DNA from 3 places in the Streptomyces sp. NPDC005195 genome. Region 2 is predicted to be linked to each of the others. Evidence: riboswitches for the same ligand, from Rfam matches in the RefSeq annotation. Region 2 holds a riboswitch; each other region holds the start of a gene.
The links. Region 2 has a riboswitch for cobalamin ahead of metE (5-methyltetrahydropteroyltriglutamate--homocysteine S-methyltransferase). Riboswitches for the same ligand answer to the same signal wherever they lie in the genome.
Positions count from the first base shown of each region.

Region 1: linked by a shared signal. The riboswitch ahead of ABZV34_RS01755 (ribonucleoside-diphosphate reductase subunit alpha) and the one ahead of metE (5-methyltetrahydropteroyltriglutamate--homocysteine S-methyltransferase) in region 2 are both predicted to bind cobalamin.
Region 3: linked by a shared signal. The riboswitch ahead of ABZV34_RS20615 (cobalamin biosynthesis protein) and the one ahead of metE (5-methyltetrahydropteroyltriglutamate--homocysteine S-methyltransferase) in region 2 are both predicted to bind cobalamin.

Region 1 is NZ_JBEXHZ010000001.1:394,189-399,841, forward strand. Features, by position in the region: gene ABZV34_RS01740 (GntR family transcriptional regulator) at 1-159, shown strand, start outside; gene ABZV34_RS01745 (DUF3311 domain-containing protein) at 467-748, shown strand; gene mctP (monocarboxylate uptake permease MctP) at 745-2,355, shown strand; cobalamin riboswitch at 2,533-2,688, shown strand; gene ABZV34_RS01755 (ribonucleoside-diphosphate reductase subunit alpha) at 2,866-5,232, shown strand; gene ABZV34_RS01760 (ribonucleotide-diphosphate reductase subunit beta) at 5,232-5,653, shown strand, end outside.
Region 2 is NZ_JBEXHZ010000012.1:58,560-64,212, forward strand. Features, by position in the region: gene metE (5-methyltetrahydropteroyltriglutamate--homocysteine S-methyltransferase) at 1-1,707, opposite strand, end outside; cobalamin riboswitch at 1,884-2,074, opposite strand; gene ABZV34_RS15905 (3-hydroxybutyryl-CoA dehydrogenase) at 2,277-3,146, opposite strand; gene aceB (malate synthase A) at 3,143-4,753, opposite strand; gene aceA (isocitrate lyase) at 4,840-5,653, opposite strand, start outside.
Region 3 is NZ_JBEXHZ010000019.1:16,181-21,833, reverse strand. Features, by position in the region: gene cobN (cobaltochelatase subunit CobN) at 1-654, opposite strand, end outside; gene ABZV34_RS20620 (cobyric acid synthase) at 651-2,159, opposite strand; gene ABZV34_RS20615 (cobalamin biosynthesis protein) at 2,156-3,127, opposite strand; cobalamin riboswitch at 3,232-3,367, opposite strand; gene ABZV34_RS20610 (hypothetical protein) at 3,576-3,800, opposite strand; gene ABZV34_RS20605 (inorganic phosphate transporter) at 3,813-5,057, opposite strand; gene ABZV34_RS20600 (lysozyme) at 5,237-5,653, opposite strand, start outside.

The DNA of each region.
Region 1 (5,653 bases), on a different contig from region 2:
CGCGAGGCCGGACTGCTCGGCACCGACGTCGGCCTGCCCATGCTGATGCTGTCCCGGCACTCGATCGACCGGCAGGGCGAACCGGTGGAGTGGGTGCGCTCGGTGTACCGGGGCGACCGCTACAAGTTCGTGGCCAGGCTCAAGCGTCCGCAGGACTGACACACCGGTATCCCGAGGTCCGGGGTGACCGGCGGTCCCCCGCGGCCCCCGCGGTACCACTTCGCCTTCACGTTCGAGGCACGGTCCGGGCCGAGGCACGGCGGGAGCGGTACGCGACGCGGCCGGCCCCGCTCCGGGCCGTCGGGGCAACGCTCTGCCCGGTAAGGGAGTTCACCGGCCGGCCCGCCCGCGCTCCCGCACACCAACCCTCCACATCCACCGCCGGGGATGGGGTTCCATAAAGCGGAACCGTCGCCTAGATTTCCTGCGCATTGCACAGGTGACCAGCGAGGGGACGGAGCCGCCCATGTCAGACGTGCCGGAAACGAAACCACCGGTGGTGACACCGGACCGGGCGGTGACACCGCTCCGCGTGGTGATCGCCCTCTGCCTGATCGCCCCGTTCGTGGCCATGCTGTGGGTCGGCTCGTACGCGAAGGTCGACCCCGCCTTCATCGGCATCCCCTTCTTCTACTGGTACCAGATGCTGTGGGTGCTCCTCTCGACCGCGCTCACCGTGACCGCGTACCAGCTGTGGCAGCGTGACCAGCGCGCCCGTGCGATCACGAAGGGCGGGGTGGACGCATGAACGACGGCGTGAACGGCGTGGCACTCACCGTCTTCATCATCTTCTTCGTGGCCGTCACGGCCATGGGTTTCCTGGCCGCGCGCTGGCGCAAGGCCGACAACGAGCACAGCCTCGACGAATGGGGCCTGGGCGGACGGTCGTTCGGCACCTGGGTCACCTGGTTCCTGCTCGGCGGCGACCTCTACACGGCGTACACCTTCGTCGCCGTACCGGCCGCGATCTACGCGGCGGGCGCGGCCGGCTTCTTCGCCGTGCCGTACACGATCCTGGTCTACCCGCTGGTCTTCACGTTCCTGCCCCGCCTGTGGTCCGTCTCCCACAAGCACGGCTATGTGACGACGTCGGACTTCGTACGCGGCCGCTTCGGCTCCAAGGGTCTGTCCCTCGCCGTGGCCGTCACCGGCATCCTCGCGACCATGCCGTACATCGCGCTCCAACTGGTCGGCATCCAGGCCGTGCTGGACGTCATGGGCGTCGGCGGCGGCGAGAACACGAACTGGTTCGTCAAGGACCTCCCGCTCCTCATCGCCTTCGGCGTACTGGCCGCGTACACCTACTCCTCGGGCCTGCGCGCCCCCGCCCTGATCGCGTTCGTGAAGGACACCCTGATCTACATCGTGATCGCGGTGGCCATCATCTACATCCCGATCAAGCTGGGCGGGTTCGACGAGATCTTCCACTCGGCGAGCGAGAAGTACGCCGCGGCCGGAGCGGGCGGGATCGTACCGCCCCAGGCCGGGCAGTGGACCTACGCCACCCTGGCGCTCGGCTCCGCGCTCGCCCTGTTCATGTACCCGCACTCGATCACCGCGACGCTGTCCAGCCGCAGCCGTGAGGTGATCCGGCGCAACACCACGATCCTGCCGCTCTACTCCCTGATGCTGGGCCTGCTCGCCCTGCTCGGCTTCATGGCGATCGCGGCCGGGGTGAAGGTCACCAACGGCCAGCTCGCCATCCCGCAGCTCTTCGAGGACATGTTCCCGGACTGGTTCGCGGGGGTGGCCTTCGCCGCGATCGGCATCGGAGCCCTCGTCCCCGCGGCCATCATGTCCATCGCGGCCGCGAACCTCTTCACCCGCAACATCTACCGGGACTTCATCAAGCCGGACGCGACCCCGCAGCAGGAGACGAAGGTCTCCAAGCTGGTCTCGCTCCTGGTGAAGGTGGGCGCGCTGGTCTTCGTCCTGACGATGGACAAGACCGTCGCCATCAACTTCCAGCTCCTGGGCGGCATCTGGATCCTGCAGACCTTCCCGGCCCTGGTCGGCGGTCTGTTCACGCGCTGGTTCCACCGCTGGGCGCTGCTCGGCGGCTGGGCGGTCGGCATGCTCTACGGCACGCTCGCCGCCTACGGGGTCGCCTCACCGACGCAGGCGCACTTCGGTGGCAGCTCGAAGGAGATCCCGGGGATCGGGGAGATCGGCTACATCGGTCTGACGGCGTTCGTCCTGAACGTGGTGGTCTCCGTCGTCCTCACCTTCGCCCTGCGGGCGTTCAAGGCGCCCGAGGGCGTGGACGAGACGTCACCGGAGGACTACACGGTGGACGCCGGCGACACGGGGGTCCAGGTCGAGCTGCCCCCGGCCACGGCGGAGGCGGGCCACTAGGCCGTAAGCGGGGAAGGCGACAGCGCGCTGCGGGCCGTCGGAGGGACATCCGGCGGCCCGTCGCCGTCCCCCGGAGGCACGCCTCCGGCACCCCTGCGGCCTCTCCCTCCTCACCTGCGAGTTGACTCTCAGCCACACTCCGTAGCGCCCTCCGAAGCCGACACGGCACAACATGTGGGGGTGCTTCCTCAGCCCGGCACTAGATGTATGCTCATGCTCGCTGTCGTCGCAGGGGAATCCGGTGCGAATCCGGAACTGTCCCGCAACGGTGTACTTGTGCGCATTCGCGCACGGGCTTCAGTCCGAGGACCTGCCGACAGCGTGCCCCGGCCAGCCGGCCGGGCGCCGACGACGTCCGAGCCTCGTGGAATGGGCCGGTGGACGCACGCGTACCCGTAACGGAGTCGCGTGTCCCGCTGCCCTCCGCCAGGCCCCGTGCCGAGCGAGGGAGAGCCCCAAGTGACCATCGCGCCAGCCGACCCGGTTGCAGTTTCCGCCCAGAAGGCCCCGGTGGAAACGGAGTCCGCGCAGCGGTCCCCGGTGGAGACGGACGGTCCCGGTACCACGCTGCTGCGTACCCTGACCGACTTCACCGCCGACCTCCCCGGCGCCGACCCCGGCCGGGTCGCCGCCGCCGCGCTGCGTGGCCGGTCCACGCGCGCGGACGACGCGGAGCTGCGCGAGCTGGCCACCGAGGCGGCCGCCGGCCTCATCTCCGAGGACCCCGCGTACTCGCGGCTGGCCGCCAGGCTGCTGACGGTCGGCATCACGGAGGAGGCCGCCTCGCAGGGCGTCACGACGTTCTCCGAGTCCATCACCACGGGCCGGCGCGAAGGTCTGATCGCCGACCGCACGGCCGACTTCGTCGACCTGTACGCGGCCCGCCTGGACGCGCTGATCGACACCGCGGGCGACGACCGCTTCGGCTACTTCGGCCTGCGCACCCTGCACAGCCGCTACCTGCTCCGGCACCCGATCACCCGCAAGGTCATCGAGACCCCCCAGCACTTCATGCTCCGGGTGGCGTCCGGCCTCGCGGAGGACGACACGGCCCGGTCCGTCGACGAAGTGGCCGCGCTCTACGGCCTGATGAGCCGCCTGGACTACCTCCCCTCCTCCCCCACGCTCTTCAACTCCGGTACGCGGCACCCGCAGATGTCGTCCTGCTACCTCCTCGACTCCCCGCTGGACGAGCTGGACTCCATCTACGACCGCTACCACCAGGTCGCGCGCCTGTCGAAGCACGCGGGCGGCATCGGGCTGTCCTACTCCCGCATCCGCTCCCGCGGTTCACTGATCCGCGGCACGAACGGGCACTCCAACGGCATCGTCCCGTTCCTGAAGACCCTCGACGCCTCGGTCGCCGCGGTGAACCAGGGCGGCCGGCGCAAGGGCGCCGCCGCGGTCTACCTGGAGACCTGGCACTCCGACATCGAGGAGTTCCTGGAGCTGCGTGACAACACCGGTGAGGACGCCCGCCGTACGCACAACCTGAACCTCGCGCACTGGATCCCGGACGAGTTCATGCGCCGGGTCGACGCCGACGCGCAGTGGTCCCTGTTCTCCCCCTCGGACGTGCCCGAGCTGGTCGACCTGTGGGGCGCGGAGTTCGACGCGGCGTACCGTGCGGCGGAGGCGAAGGGCCTGGCGAAGAAGACCATCCCGGCCCGCGATCTCTACGGCCGCATGATGCGCACCCTGGCGCAGACCGGCAATGGCTGGATGACGTTCAAGGACGCCGCCAACCGCACGGCCAACCAGACGGCGGAGCCGGGCCACACCGTGCACTCCTCGAACCTGTGCACCGAGATCCTGGAGGTCACGGACGACGGGGAGACGGCCGTCTGCAACCTCGGCTCGGTCAACCTCGGCGCGTTCGTCGACACGACGACCGGCGGCCTCGACTGGGAGCGTCTGGACGAGACGGTCCGCACCGCCGTCACCTTCCTCGACCGCGTCGTCGACATCAACTTCTACCCGACCGAGCAGGCGGGCCGGTCGAACGCCAAGTGGCGCCCCGTCGGCCTCGGCGCGATGGGCCTCCAGGACGTCTTCTTCAAGCTGCGTCTGCCCTTCGACTCGCCCGCCGCCCGCGCGCTCTCCACCCGCATCGCCGAGCGCATCATGCTCGCCGCCTACGAGGCCTCGGCCGACCTCGCCGAGCGCAACGGCCCGCTGCCGGCCTGGGAGAAGACCCGTACCGCCCGCGGTGTGCTGCACCCCGACCACTTCGCCGTCGAGCTGAACTGGCCGGAGCGCTGGGCGGCGCTGCGGGAGCGCATCGCCGCGGTCGGCATGCGCAACTCGCTCCTGCTCGCCATCGCGCCCACCGCGACGATCGCGTCCATCGCGGGCGTGTACGAGTGCATCGAGCCGCAGGTCTCGAACCTCTTCAAGCGCGAGACGCTCTCCGGTGAGTTCCTCCAGGTCAACTCCTACCTGGTGGCCGAGCTGAAGAAGCTCGGGGTGTGGGACGCGCAGACCCGGGAGGCGCTGCGCGAGTCGAACGGCTCGGTGCAGGGCTTCACATGGGTGCCGCAGGACGTCCGCGACCTGTACCGCACGGCGTGGGAGATCCCGCAGCGCGGCCTCATCGACATGGCCGCGGCCCGTACTCCGTTCCTGGACCAGGCCCAGTCGCTGAACCTCTTCCTGGAGACGCCGACCATCGGCAAGCTCTCCTCGATGTACGCGTACGCCTGGAAGTCGGGCCTGAAGACGACGTACTACCTGCGCTCGCGCCCCGCGACCCGCATCGCCCGTGCCGCCCAGGCGCAGGCCCGGCCCGAGAAGACGATCCCCCTCCAGCAGGTCGCCGACCCCGACGCCGTCGCCTGCTCCCTTGAGAACCCCGAGTCCTGCGAGGCCTGCCAGTGATGTCCACCCCGAACAGCGAGAAGAACCTGCTCGACCCGGGTTTCGAACTCACCCTGCGCCCCATGCGCTACCCGGACTTCTACGAGCGCTACCGGGACGCCATCAAGAACACCTGGACCGTCGAGGAGGTCGACCTCCACTCGGACGTCGCCGACCTGGCGAAGCTGTCGCAGGGCGAGCAGCACATGATCGGCCGGCTGGTCGCGTTCTTCGCGACGGGCGACTCGATCGTGTCGAACAACCTCGTCCTGACGCTGTACAAGCACATCAACTCCCCGGAGGCGCGCCTCTATCTCTCGCGCCAGCTGTTCGAGGAGGCCGTGCACGTCCAGTTCTACCTGACCCTGCTGGACACCTATCTGCCCGACCCGGAGGACAGGACGGCGGCCTTCGCGGCCGTCGAGAACATCCCCTCCATCCG
Region 2 (5,653 bases):
TCCGGTGAGCATGCCCTTGACGGGTTTGGTGGTGAGCGACTGGGCGTAAGTGGTCCAGCGCACGGTCATGGGTTCGGGCCGCGAGATGTCGCCGGCCAGGATCGGCGGGCGGACGTAGCGGGTGCCGTAGGACTGGACCCATCCGTGCTGGGTGGCGAGGTAGCCCGTGAGCTGTTCGGCGAAGTACTGCACCATGTCGTTGCGTTCGGCTTCGCCGTGCACGAGGACGTCGATGCCGGTCTTCTCCTGGAAGGAGATCACCTCGCCGATCTCCGCCCTGACGCGTTTCTCGTATCCGGCGACGTCGATCCGGCCGGTGCGCAGTTCGGCTCGTGCGGTGCGCAGTTCGGCGGTCTGCGGGAAGGAGCCGATGGTGGTGGTCGGCAGGAGGGGGAGACGCAGGTGCGCGCGCTGGGCGGTGGCGCGCTGGGTGTACGGCTGGGAGCGGCGGGCGTCGGTGTCCGTCACGGCGGTGGTGCGGGCGCGTACCGCCGGATCGTGGGTGATCGCGGAGGCTGCCCGGGAGGCGAGACCGGCGCGGTTGGCGGCCAGTTCGGCGGCGATGGCGTCGGTGCCCTGGCCGAGGCCCTTGGCGAGCGTGGCGATCTCGGTCGTCTTCTGGCGGGCGAAGGCGAGCCAGCGCAGGATCCGCGGGTCGATGTCCCGTTCCGCGGACGCGTCGAGCGGGACGTGGAGCAGGGAGCAGGAGGCGGCCACGTCGACGCGGTCGGCCAGTCCGAGCAGAGTGCCGAGGGTGCTGAGGGACTTCTCCAGGTCGTTGACCCAGATGTTGCGGCCGTCGACGACACCGGCGACGAGGCGCTTTCCGGGCAGTCCGCCCACGCCCGCGAGCGCGTCCAGATGGGCGGAGGCCGACTCCGTGAAGTCCAGGGCGAGTCCCTCGACGGGGGCCTTGGCGAGGACGGGCAGGGCGTCGCCGAGGCGGCCGAAGTACGAGGCGACCAGCAGCTTCGGCCGGTCGGCGAGCCCTCCCAGTTCGCGGTAGGAACGCTCAGTCGCCTTCAGCTCGGCGGGGGTGCGGTCCTGGACCAGAGCCGGTTCGTCGAGTTGGATCCACTCGGCGCCTGCCGCGCGCAGGTCTGCGAGTACTTGGGCGTAGACGGGCAGCAGCCGGTCCAGCAGGGTCAGCGGTTCGAAGTCCGCGCCGACTCCGGGCGCCGGCTTGGCCAGCAGGAGATAGGTGACCGGCCCGACGAGGACGGGCCGGGGCGTGAGGCCGAGGGCGAGTGCTTCACCGAGCTCGGCGACCTGCTTGGCGGAGTCGGCCGTGAAGACGGTGTCGGGTCCCAACTCGGGGACCAGATAGTGGTAGTTGGTATCGAACCACTTGGTCATCTCCAGGGGCGCCACGTCCTGGGTGCCGCGCGCCATCGCGAAGTACCCGTCGAGCGGGTCGGCTTCGACGGCGGCGCGGTGGCGCTCGGGGATCGCGCCGACCATGACACTGGTGTCGAGGACGTGGTCGTAGTACGAGAAGTCGCCGGTGGGTACCTCGTGGATGCCGGCCTCCGCCAGGCTCCGCCAGTTGTCGCGGCGCAGATCAGCGGCCGTGGCCCGGAGAGCGTGGGCGTCGGCGCGGCCCTTCCAGTAGCCCTCGACCGCCTTCTTCAGTTCCCGGTGCTGGCCCTGGCGGGGGTAGCCGTACACGGTGGCCCGTGCTGCCGCGGCTGCGGACTTCGCTGTCACGGAAATCTCCTTCGCGAGATATCTCCCTGGGATCCCGGGACGGGACGCGGACGCGAAGGGGTGACGAACCAGACGGAGAAACCCCGCGCGGCACAGCGCGGTCGTCCGCCTGACATGTACGCCGACCCGCCCACGGGGTCACCGGGATGTCCGCGCACGAGGGCTCGCACGCGGGCAACGGGCAGGTCTTCGGACTCGCGAGCACGTTCTCCGAAGAGAGAACACCTACTGGCCGTCGCTTCCCAGGCCCGGTCGGGCCCAGTGCGTATGACGGCGGTCGTTCCCGCTCACCGCTGCGGGGCAGTCCCGGATTCCCACCGGGTTCCCTCTTACGACGCATCCCGCCTGGCGGACGGGGCGAACCAGCTGCACCGGCCACCCTACGGGGCGCACGCCCCGTCCGGCGGATCACGTCCGGCATTCGGGCGGTGAACCGGGACCCGCGCCCGGGGACGCGCCGGGGCGGGAAGCGCCGTACTCGGGCTTCCCGCCCCTCCTCGGTGAACAGCCGCCGGACCCTCGACCGGCGGTGCGGTCCGGGCCCCTCAGCCCGGATCGCGCCAGGATGCTCAGTCCTGGCCGTAGGTGTGGAACCCCCGGCCGGCCTTGCGGCCCAGCAGCCCCGCCTGCACCATCCGTTGGAGCAGTGGAGGCGGGGCGTAGAGGGGTTCCCTGAACTCGTCGTAGAGGGACTCGGCGATGGAGGCGACGGTGTCCAGGCCGATCAGGTCCGCCAGCCTCAGCGGCCCCATGGGGTGCGCGCAGCCCAGTTCCATCCCGGTGTCGATGTCGGCCGCCGTGGCGAACCCGGACTCCGCCATCCGGACCGCGGCCAGCAGATACGGCACGAGCAGGGCGTTGACGACGAAGCCCGCCCGGTCCTGGGAGCGGATGACCGTCTTGCCGAGAGTGCCGGTGGCGAAGGCCTCCACGGCGGCGACGGTCTCCGTTGCCGTGTGCAGGGAGGTCACGATCTCCACCAGCGGCAGTACGGGCACGGGGTTGAAGAAGTGCAGCCCCACCACCCGGTCGGCGCGGCTCGTGGCCATCCCGAGGCGCATCACGGGGAAGGAGGAGGTGTTGGTCGCCAGGACGGCCGCGGGATCCTCGACGATCTTGTCGAGCGCGGTGAACACCTCGGTCTTGGCGTCGGCGTCCTCGATGACGGCCTCGACGACGAGCTGCCGGTCGGCGAGGTCTTCCAGGCTGGCGGTGAAGACCAGGTGAGCGAGGGCGTCCCGGGCCGCCGCAGGCTCCAGCCTGCCCCGCTGTACGGCACGGTCCAGAGAGGCCGTCACCTGGTCCCGCGCCCCGCGCGCGGCCATGGCGTCGGCTTCGCAGACCACCGTGTCGAGCCCGGCTCGCGCGCAGACTTCGGCGATGCCGGCGCCCATCCGGCCGCCGCCGACCACGCCCACGCGCCGGACGGTCGCGCTCATGAGCGGGGCTCCGCGTGACGCACGAGGTTGCGGGTGTAGGCGTCGGGAGTGAAGAAGAGCGGCAACTCGCCCTGGAGCGCAGTGCGTTCGAAGAGGGAGCGGACCTCGTCGAGGGGTGCCCACGGGTACTCGGCTCCGAGTGCGGCGAGTTCGTCGTCGAGCAGCAGCTGTACGGTCTCCCGCTCGACGACCCGGTGCCGTAGCCACTGCCAGATCTGCACGCGGGCGATCTCGGCGGTCGCCGCGTCCTCCATGAGGCCGTCCAGGGCGACGGCTCCCTGTCCACGCAGCCAGGCGGCGAAGTACCGGAGGGTGACAGCGATGTTGGTACGCACGCCGTCCGCCGTGGGCGGCCCGCTGATCCGGCGCACCGACAGCAGGTCCGCGGCGGTGACGTCGACGTCGTCGCGCGTCCGGTCGATCTGGTGGGGCCGCTCGCCGAGGACGTCGCCGAAGACCTCGCGGCACACCGGGACAAGTCCGGGGTGGGCGACCCAGGAGCCGTCGAAGCCGTCCTCGGCCTCGCGCTCCTTGTCGAGCCGGACCTCGGCGAGCGCCGACTCGTGGGCGGCCGGGTCCTCGCTCGGCACCTGCGCGGCCATGCCGCCGATGGCATGGGCGCCCCGCCGGTGGCAGGTGCGCACGAGCAGTTCGGTGTACGCCCGCATGAAGGACGCGGTCATGGTGACCTTCGCCCGGTCGGGCAGGAGGAAGTCGGTGCGGTGGCCGAAGGTCTTGATGAGGCTGAACAGGTAGTCCCAGCGGCCCGCGTTGAGGCCGGCGCTGTGCTCCCGCAGCTCGTAGAGGATCTCCTCCATCTCGAAGGCGGCGGTGATCGTCTCGATCAGGACGGTGGCCCGGACGGTTCCCCGGGGGATGCCCAGCAGCGCCTGCGCGGTGACGAAGATGTCGTTCCACAGGCGGGCCTCGTACCGGTTCTCCAGCTTCGGCAGGTAGAAGTAGGGGCCGTACCCGGCGTCGATCTGCCGCTGCGCGCAGTGGAAGAAGTACAGGCCGAAGTCGACGAGGGCCGCGGGCACCGGCCCGCCGTCGAACTCCAGGTGCTCCTCGTCGAGGTGCCAGCCGCGCGGCCGGACGACGAGGGTGGCGAGCCGGCCGTGGTCGGCCGGCCGGTATTCCCTGCCGTCGTCGGTGGTGAAGTCGATGCGGCGGCCGATGGCGTCGAGCAGGGTGAGCTGGCCACCGATCAGGTTGTCCCACGTGGGCGCCGTGGCGTCCTCGAAGTCCGCCATCCACACCCTGGCACCGGAGTTGAGCGCGTTGACCGCCATACGGCGGTCCGGCGGTCCGGTGATCTCCACACGGCGGTCGGTCAGACCGGGCGCGGCCGGCGCGACGCGCCAGGAGGGATCGGCGCGGACCGCGGAGGTGGCGACGGGGAAGTCGAGCGGGGATCCACCGGCCAGGCGCAGGGCCTGCCTGCGGCGCTCCTTCATCAGGTCCCGGCGTCGCCCGGCGAAGGCGGCGGCGAGGTGGCCGACGAAGTCCAGGGCCGCGGGCGTGAGGATCTCGTCGTGGCGGTCGCCCGGTGCCGCGAGGACGCGGACGCGGTGTGTCAGTGCTGTGGTGGACGTCGGACTCTCCAGGGGGAGGAGGGAGCGGGGGTCGGACGGGGACGGGTCGTACGACCCCCGCTCGGCCGGGGCGCGGGACCGACGCGCGGAGAAGGGGCCTAGTGGAACTGCTCTTCCTCGGTGGAACCGGCGAGAGCGGTGGTGGAGGAGGCGGGGTTCACGGCGGTGGACACGAGGTCGAAGTAGCCGGTGCCGACCTCGCGTTGGTGCCTGACCGCCGTGAAGCCGTGTTCCTGGGCGGCGAACTCCCGCTCCTGGAGGTCCACGTAGGCCGTCATGCCGTACTCGGCGTAGCCGCGCGCCAGGTCGAACATCCCGTGGTTGAGGGAGTGGAACCCGGCCAGGGTGATGAACTGGAAGCGGTAGCCCATCGCGCCCAGTTCCCGCTGGAACTTGGCGATCTGGTCGTCGTCCAGCGCGGCCTTCCAGTTGAAGGAGGGCGAGCAGTTGTACGCCAGCATCCGGTCCGGGTGCTCCGCGTGGATCGCCTCGGCGAACTCACGGGCCTGGGCGAGGTCCGGGGTACCGGTCTCGACCCAGATCAGGTCGGCGTACGGGGCGTAGGCCAGCCCTCGCGCGATGACCGGGGCCATGCCGTTACGTACCTGGTAGAAGCCCTCGGCCGTTCGCTCGCCGGTGACGAACTCGGCGTCACGCTCGTCGACGTCGCTGGTCAGCAGGGTCGCGGCCAGCGCGTCGGTCCGGGCGACGATGAGCGTGGGCACGTCGGCGATGTCGGCCGCGAGGCGGGCCGCGTTGAGCGTACGGATGTGCTGCGAGGTGGGCACCAGGACCTTGCCGCCGAGGTGTCCGCACTTCTTCTCCGAGGCGAGCTGGTCCTCGTAGTGGATGCCCGCCGCGCCGGCCGCGATCATCGCCTTGGTCAGTTCGAACGCGTTCAGCGTGCCGCCG
Region 3 (5,653 bases), on a different contig from region 2:
GCCCGCCGCGAGCACGGTGGCGACCAGCGCGTCGGTCCTGCCGAGGATCTCGTACAGGCCGCTGTCGGCGCCGCGCAGTGAACCGCAGTACACCGCCAGGGCGTTGGCGCCACGTGCCTCGATCGCGTCGCACAGGGTGTCGACGAAGGCCGTGTTGCCGGCCAGGTGGTGGGCGCGGTAGAAGAGCACACCGACGGTCGGGCGGCCCTCGGTGAAGGCACGCTCGCCGTGCACGCCGTACTCGGGCATCGCGCGCGGTTCCTCGAAGCCCTCGCCGGTGAGCAGCACGGTGTCGGAGAGGAAACGGGCCAGTTCGGTGAGGTTCTCCGGGCCGCCCTCGACCAGATAGCGCAGCGCCTCGGCCACCACACCGGCCGGTACCGACGAATCGGCCATCAGCTCGGCGTCGGGGACGGTCTCGCCGCCGAGCAGCACGGTGGGGACACCGGACGCCTTGAGGAAGGCCAGGCCGTCCTCCCAGGCCCGCTTGCCGCCGAGGAGCCGTACGACGGCGAGGTCGGCGCCCTCGACGAGCGCGGGGAGTTCGTCCGTGACGTCCACGCGGGTCGGATTGCCGATCCGGTAGGCGGCGCCGGAGGCACGGGCCGCCAGCAGATCGGTGTCGGCGGTCGACAACAACAACACTGTGCTCATGCGGGCGCTCCCGGTGGAATGAAAGGCAGTCCTTGCGGCGCGCCCGACTCGATGAGCCGCCACAGCGCGTCCGTGTCCGCGTGTTCCTCGATCAGATCGCCGAGCCGGTCCAGCTGCTCCTCGCGCAGCGCCCCGAACGACGTGTCGGCGGCCGGTACGAAGCGGCGGCCCGCGGCGGCCGCCACCTCGCGCAGGAAGGCACGCCGGAAGCCGTCCGACTCCAGCGAGCCGTGCCAGTGGGTACCCCAGACGGCACCCACCCGGCACCCGTCCAAGAAGGGCTCGCCACCGGTGACTTCGGCGACGCCGTGATGGATCTCGTACCCCTCGACGTGTTCCCCGAGCGCCTCGCCGGCCGGGCGGGTGAGGGTCTTCTCGCGCGCGAACCGCACGCGGACGGGGAGGAGTCCGAGCCCGTCGACATGTCCGGCCCGCGACTCGACCTCGTCCTCGATATGGTCCCCGAGGAGCTGGAAGCCGCCACAGATCCCCAGCACCGGGCGGCCCTCGGCGGCCCGCCGGGCGAGCGCGTCCGCGAGGCCCCGCTCGCGCAGCCACGCCAGCGCCTTCACGGTGCCCCGGGTCCCGGGCACGACGACCAGGTCCGCGTCGGCGAGTTCCGCGGCCCGGTCCACGAACCGCACGACGACGCCGGGTTCGGCGGCCAGCGCGTCCACGTCCGTGAAGTTGGACATCAGCGGGACCGCGCAGACCGCGACGCGCAGGACGTCCTCGCCGACGGGCCCGGCGACCGCGGACTCCCGCACGGCACCCCGAAGCGATACACGCAGGCCGTCCTCCTCGTCGATCCCGAGGCCGTGTCGGAAGGGCAGGACCCCGTACGTACGGCGTCCGGTGAGGCCCTTCAGCATGTCGAGTCCGGGTTCCAACAGGCTGACGTCGCCACGGAACTTGTTGACCAGGAACCCGGCGACGAACTCCTGGTCCTCGCGGGACAGCAGCGCGACCGTCCCGAAGAACGAGGCGAACACGCCGCCGCGGTCGATGTCGCCGACGACGAGCACGGGCAGCCGCGCGTTGCGCGCGATCCCCATGTTCACGATGTCGGTCCGCCGCAGATTGATCTCGGCAGGACTGCCGGCCCCCTCACAGATCACCGCGTCATACGTGCCCCGCAACTCGGCGAGGCAGTCCAGCACGGTGCCCAGGAGCTGTCGCTGCCGGCCGCCGTGGTAGCCGCGGGCCGTCATCTCGCCCACCGGCCTGCCCATGAGCACGACCTGACTGCTCCGGTCACTGCCCGGCTTGAGCAGCACGGGGTTCATGAGCGCGGTCGGTTCCACCCGCGCGGCCTGTGCCTGCATGGCCTGCGCGCGCCCGATCTCGGCGCCCTCGCGGGTCACGAAGGAGTTCAGGGACATGTTCTGTGCCTTGAAGGGCGCGACCTTGACGCCCTGGCGCACCAGCCACCGGCAGATCCCGGCGGTCACGACGCTCTTGCCGGCGTCGGAGGTGGTTCCGGCGACGAGGAGACCGCCACTCATGTCGTACGCCCCTTCGTGAGAGGTCCCTTGGCGAGCAGCCGCCCGGCCAGCAGCCGCCCCGCGGCACTCACGCCGAGGGCGAGCCAGCCGACGCGCCGCGACAGCCGTACGGCCCGTTCGATGTCGCCGACGCGCACGGCACGTCCGCCGTCGTTGAGGACGGGCCGGTGCTCGACCCGGCCGCCGTACGAGAGGGTCCCGCCGAGCCGTACCCCGAGTGATCCGGCGAACGAGGCTTCCACGGGCCCGGCGTTGGGGCTCGGATGCCGGTGGGCGTCGGCGCGCCAGGCGCGCACCGCCCCGCGCGGGTCGTCGCCGGCGACGGCGGCGAGCGCCGCGGTCAGCCGTGCTCCCGGCCAGCCCGCGACGTCGTCGAGGCGCGCGGAGGCCCAGCCGTAGCGCAGGTACCTGGCGGATCTGTGCCCGACCATGGCGTCCAGCGTGTTCACGGCGCGGAACGCGACCAGTCCGGGCACACCGCCGACGGCTCCCCACACCAGGGCGCCCACCACGGCGTCGGAGGTGTTCTCGGCGACGGACTCGACGACGGCCCGCGCGATGCCGCCGTGGTCCAGTGCCCGGGGGTCGCGCCCGCACAGGTGCGGCAGCCGCGCGCGGGCGGCCTCGACGTCACCGGAGCCGAGCGCGGCACCGACCGCCCGCGCCTCGCGCCCGAGGGAGGTGCCCCCGACGACGGCCCAAGTGGCGGCGGCCGTCAGGGCGATGGAGGCGGCAGGGGAACGGCGTACGCCACGGCCCGCGAGCGCGGCGAGCGCACCGGCGCCGCCGACACAGACGGTGGTGTGCAGCGCCCCCCAGCCGCGGTGGTCGCGCCACAGCATCCGCTCCACGGCTCCGGCGGTCCGCCCGAACGCGGCGACCGGGTGACCCCGGCGGGGATCGCCGAGCAGCAGGTCGCCGAGGAGGCCGGTGGCGGCGCCGTACGCGAAGACGCGATCGGCACGCACGGGGTCAGCCCGCCGTGGGGTGAAGTGGAACCCTCGTACTCAACAAGACCCGCAACGGGCAGCCGCGCATGGCGATATGTCCTCACTCAGGGTGTCCGCGCCCTGGTTCGACGAGACCGGCGGGGAGAGTTCCTGGCTCCCGGGGAGTTCCTTCCCCGGTCACAGTGGCGGGACCGCGCCGGATTCACACCGGCTTCCTCTTCTGTCGCCGTACTTGGCTCCGGCAGTCCACCACGGGTTGCAGGACCCGTCAACTTGCCGTTGACCTGCGAGGGGAGAGTGTGCGAAGGCCCACATGGCGAGGGCCGGGGCAGGACGCGCGCGGGGGTGCGGGAGGGCATACGCGTGGGGTGCGGGACGGCGATCCGTCCCGCACCCCACGTGAAGTGATGCCCGTATCAGGCTGTTTGCCGGAGACGGTCACCGCAGCGCCGTCACCGGCGCGCGGTCACTTGCCGACGATGAGATAGATCCCGTACGCCACCGCCGCCGCGCACGCGGCGAAGCAGACGTACGCGCCGGTGACCGCGAGAGTGGCCGAACCGCCCTGGGCGGACGCGGACTCGCGCTTGGTGAGGCCGACGATGCCGAGGGTGAAGAGGCCGACGAGGGCCACGGTGACCACGAGGCTGACTCCGAAGACGGAGCCGAGGGCTGCCCAGTCGATGTTCATGCTGTTCTGTCCTTACACCGTGGCCGGGCGGGTGGGCTCCGCGTCCGGGGACGGGATGGTGGTCTTCAGATCGCCGGACAGGTCGCCGGTGACGAGGCCCGCGGGCGGCGGGGTGACCGCGGCCATCGCGGTGGTGACGATGCCGGCCGGCTCGGCGGCGGCGTCGTTGACGTTGTCGACGGTGACCGGCTGACGCCGGGAGAGCGTCCGGATGACGCCGGCGCCGGCGACCAGCAGCGCGCCGGTGAGGACGATGCCCCAGGTGCCCTGCTTGGTCAGGAACTCGGCGGCGGCACCGGCCAGTCCGGCGGCCGGCAGGGTCAGGCCCCAGGCGACGAACATCCGGGTCGCGGTCGACCAGCGGACGACACCGCCCTTGCGGCCGAGGCCCGAGCCCATCACGGCACCGGAGCAGACCTGGGTGGTGGAGAGGGAGAAGCCGATGTGGGAGGAGGCCAGGATGGCCGTCGCGGCGCTGGTCTGGGCGGCGAAGCCCTGCTGCGGCGCGAGGTCGGTCAGCCCCTTGCCCATCGTGCGGATGATGCGCCAGCCGCCCAGGTAGGTGCCGAGCGCGATGGCGGTACCGGCCGAGACGATGACCCAGGTGGGAGGGTTCGAGCCGGGGGCGATCACACCACCGGTGACCAGGGCGAGGGTGATGATGCCCATCGTCTTCTGCGCGTCGTTCGTGCCGTGCGCCAGCGAGACCAGGCCGGCCGAGGCGATCTGCCCGGCGCGGTAGCCCTTGGCGGTCGCCCGCTGGTCGGTGCGTCCGCTGATCCGGTACGTCAGCCGGGTGGCCAGCATCGCGGCGAGTCCGGCCACGATGGGCGCGGCGACCGCGGGGAGCAGCACCTTGGTGACGACGGTCGAGCCGTTCACCGACGACCAGCCGGCCGACATGACCGCGGCGCCGATCAGACCGCCGAACAGCGCGTGGGAGGAACTGGAGGGCAGGCCCAGGAGCCAGGTCAGCAGATTCCAGAGGATGGCGCCGACGAGCGCCGCGAAGATCACTTCGGTACGTATGCCCGATTCGTTGATGAGTCCACCGGAGATCGTCTTGGCGACCTCCACGGAGAGGAACGCACCGACGAGATTCAGCACGGCGGACATGGCCACCGCCGTCTTGGGCTTCAGAGCGCCGGTCGAGATGGTCGTCGCCATCGCGTTGGCAGTGTCGTGGAAACCGTTCGTGAAATCGAACACGAGAGCGGTGACGATCACGATTCCGAGGAGGAGCGTGATGTGTTCCATTTACCCAGGCTTCTTCTTGACGTCAGTGGCAGGTGGACCGTAGGCAACCTGAGTGAACGGAAGATGAACTGAGGCAGGATTAGGGGTGTATCGAAGCACGGATCACCCCTCCGCTTGCGCCGGTATGGATGCCGGAGAGGTGACCCGTTGTTCGAACGAAGGCGGAATATCGGGCTCCGCTAACCCTTCGCGAGCCTCTTCAGCCGGGCCATGGATCCGTTGAAGAGATTCTGGTCACCCGGCAGGGTCCCCTTGTTGTCGTACTGCCAGAACGTCCAGGTCGACCAGCCGCCCGGCAGTGCGCCGGTGTCCGCGGCGTCGTAGCGGGCCAGCCAGAGGGGGTGGTCCGCGGCGAAGGCGCGGCTGTCCCCGGTGCAGGTGTTCCACCAGTGGGCGGTCGTGTAGATCACCGGGCGGCGGCCCGTCTCCTGTTCGAGCTCGTCGCTGAAGTCCTGGATCCAGTTCACGAGCCCGGCCTTGGTCATGCCGTAACACTTGTGCTTGCTGTACGGGTTGTACTCGATGTCGAGCGCGGGCGGCAGCGTCCGGCCGTCGGCCTGCCAGGCGCCCCCGTTGCGTACGAAGTACTCGGCCTG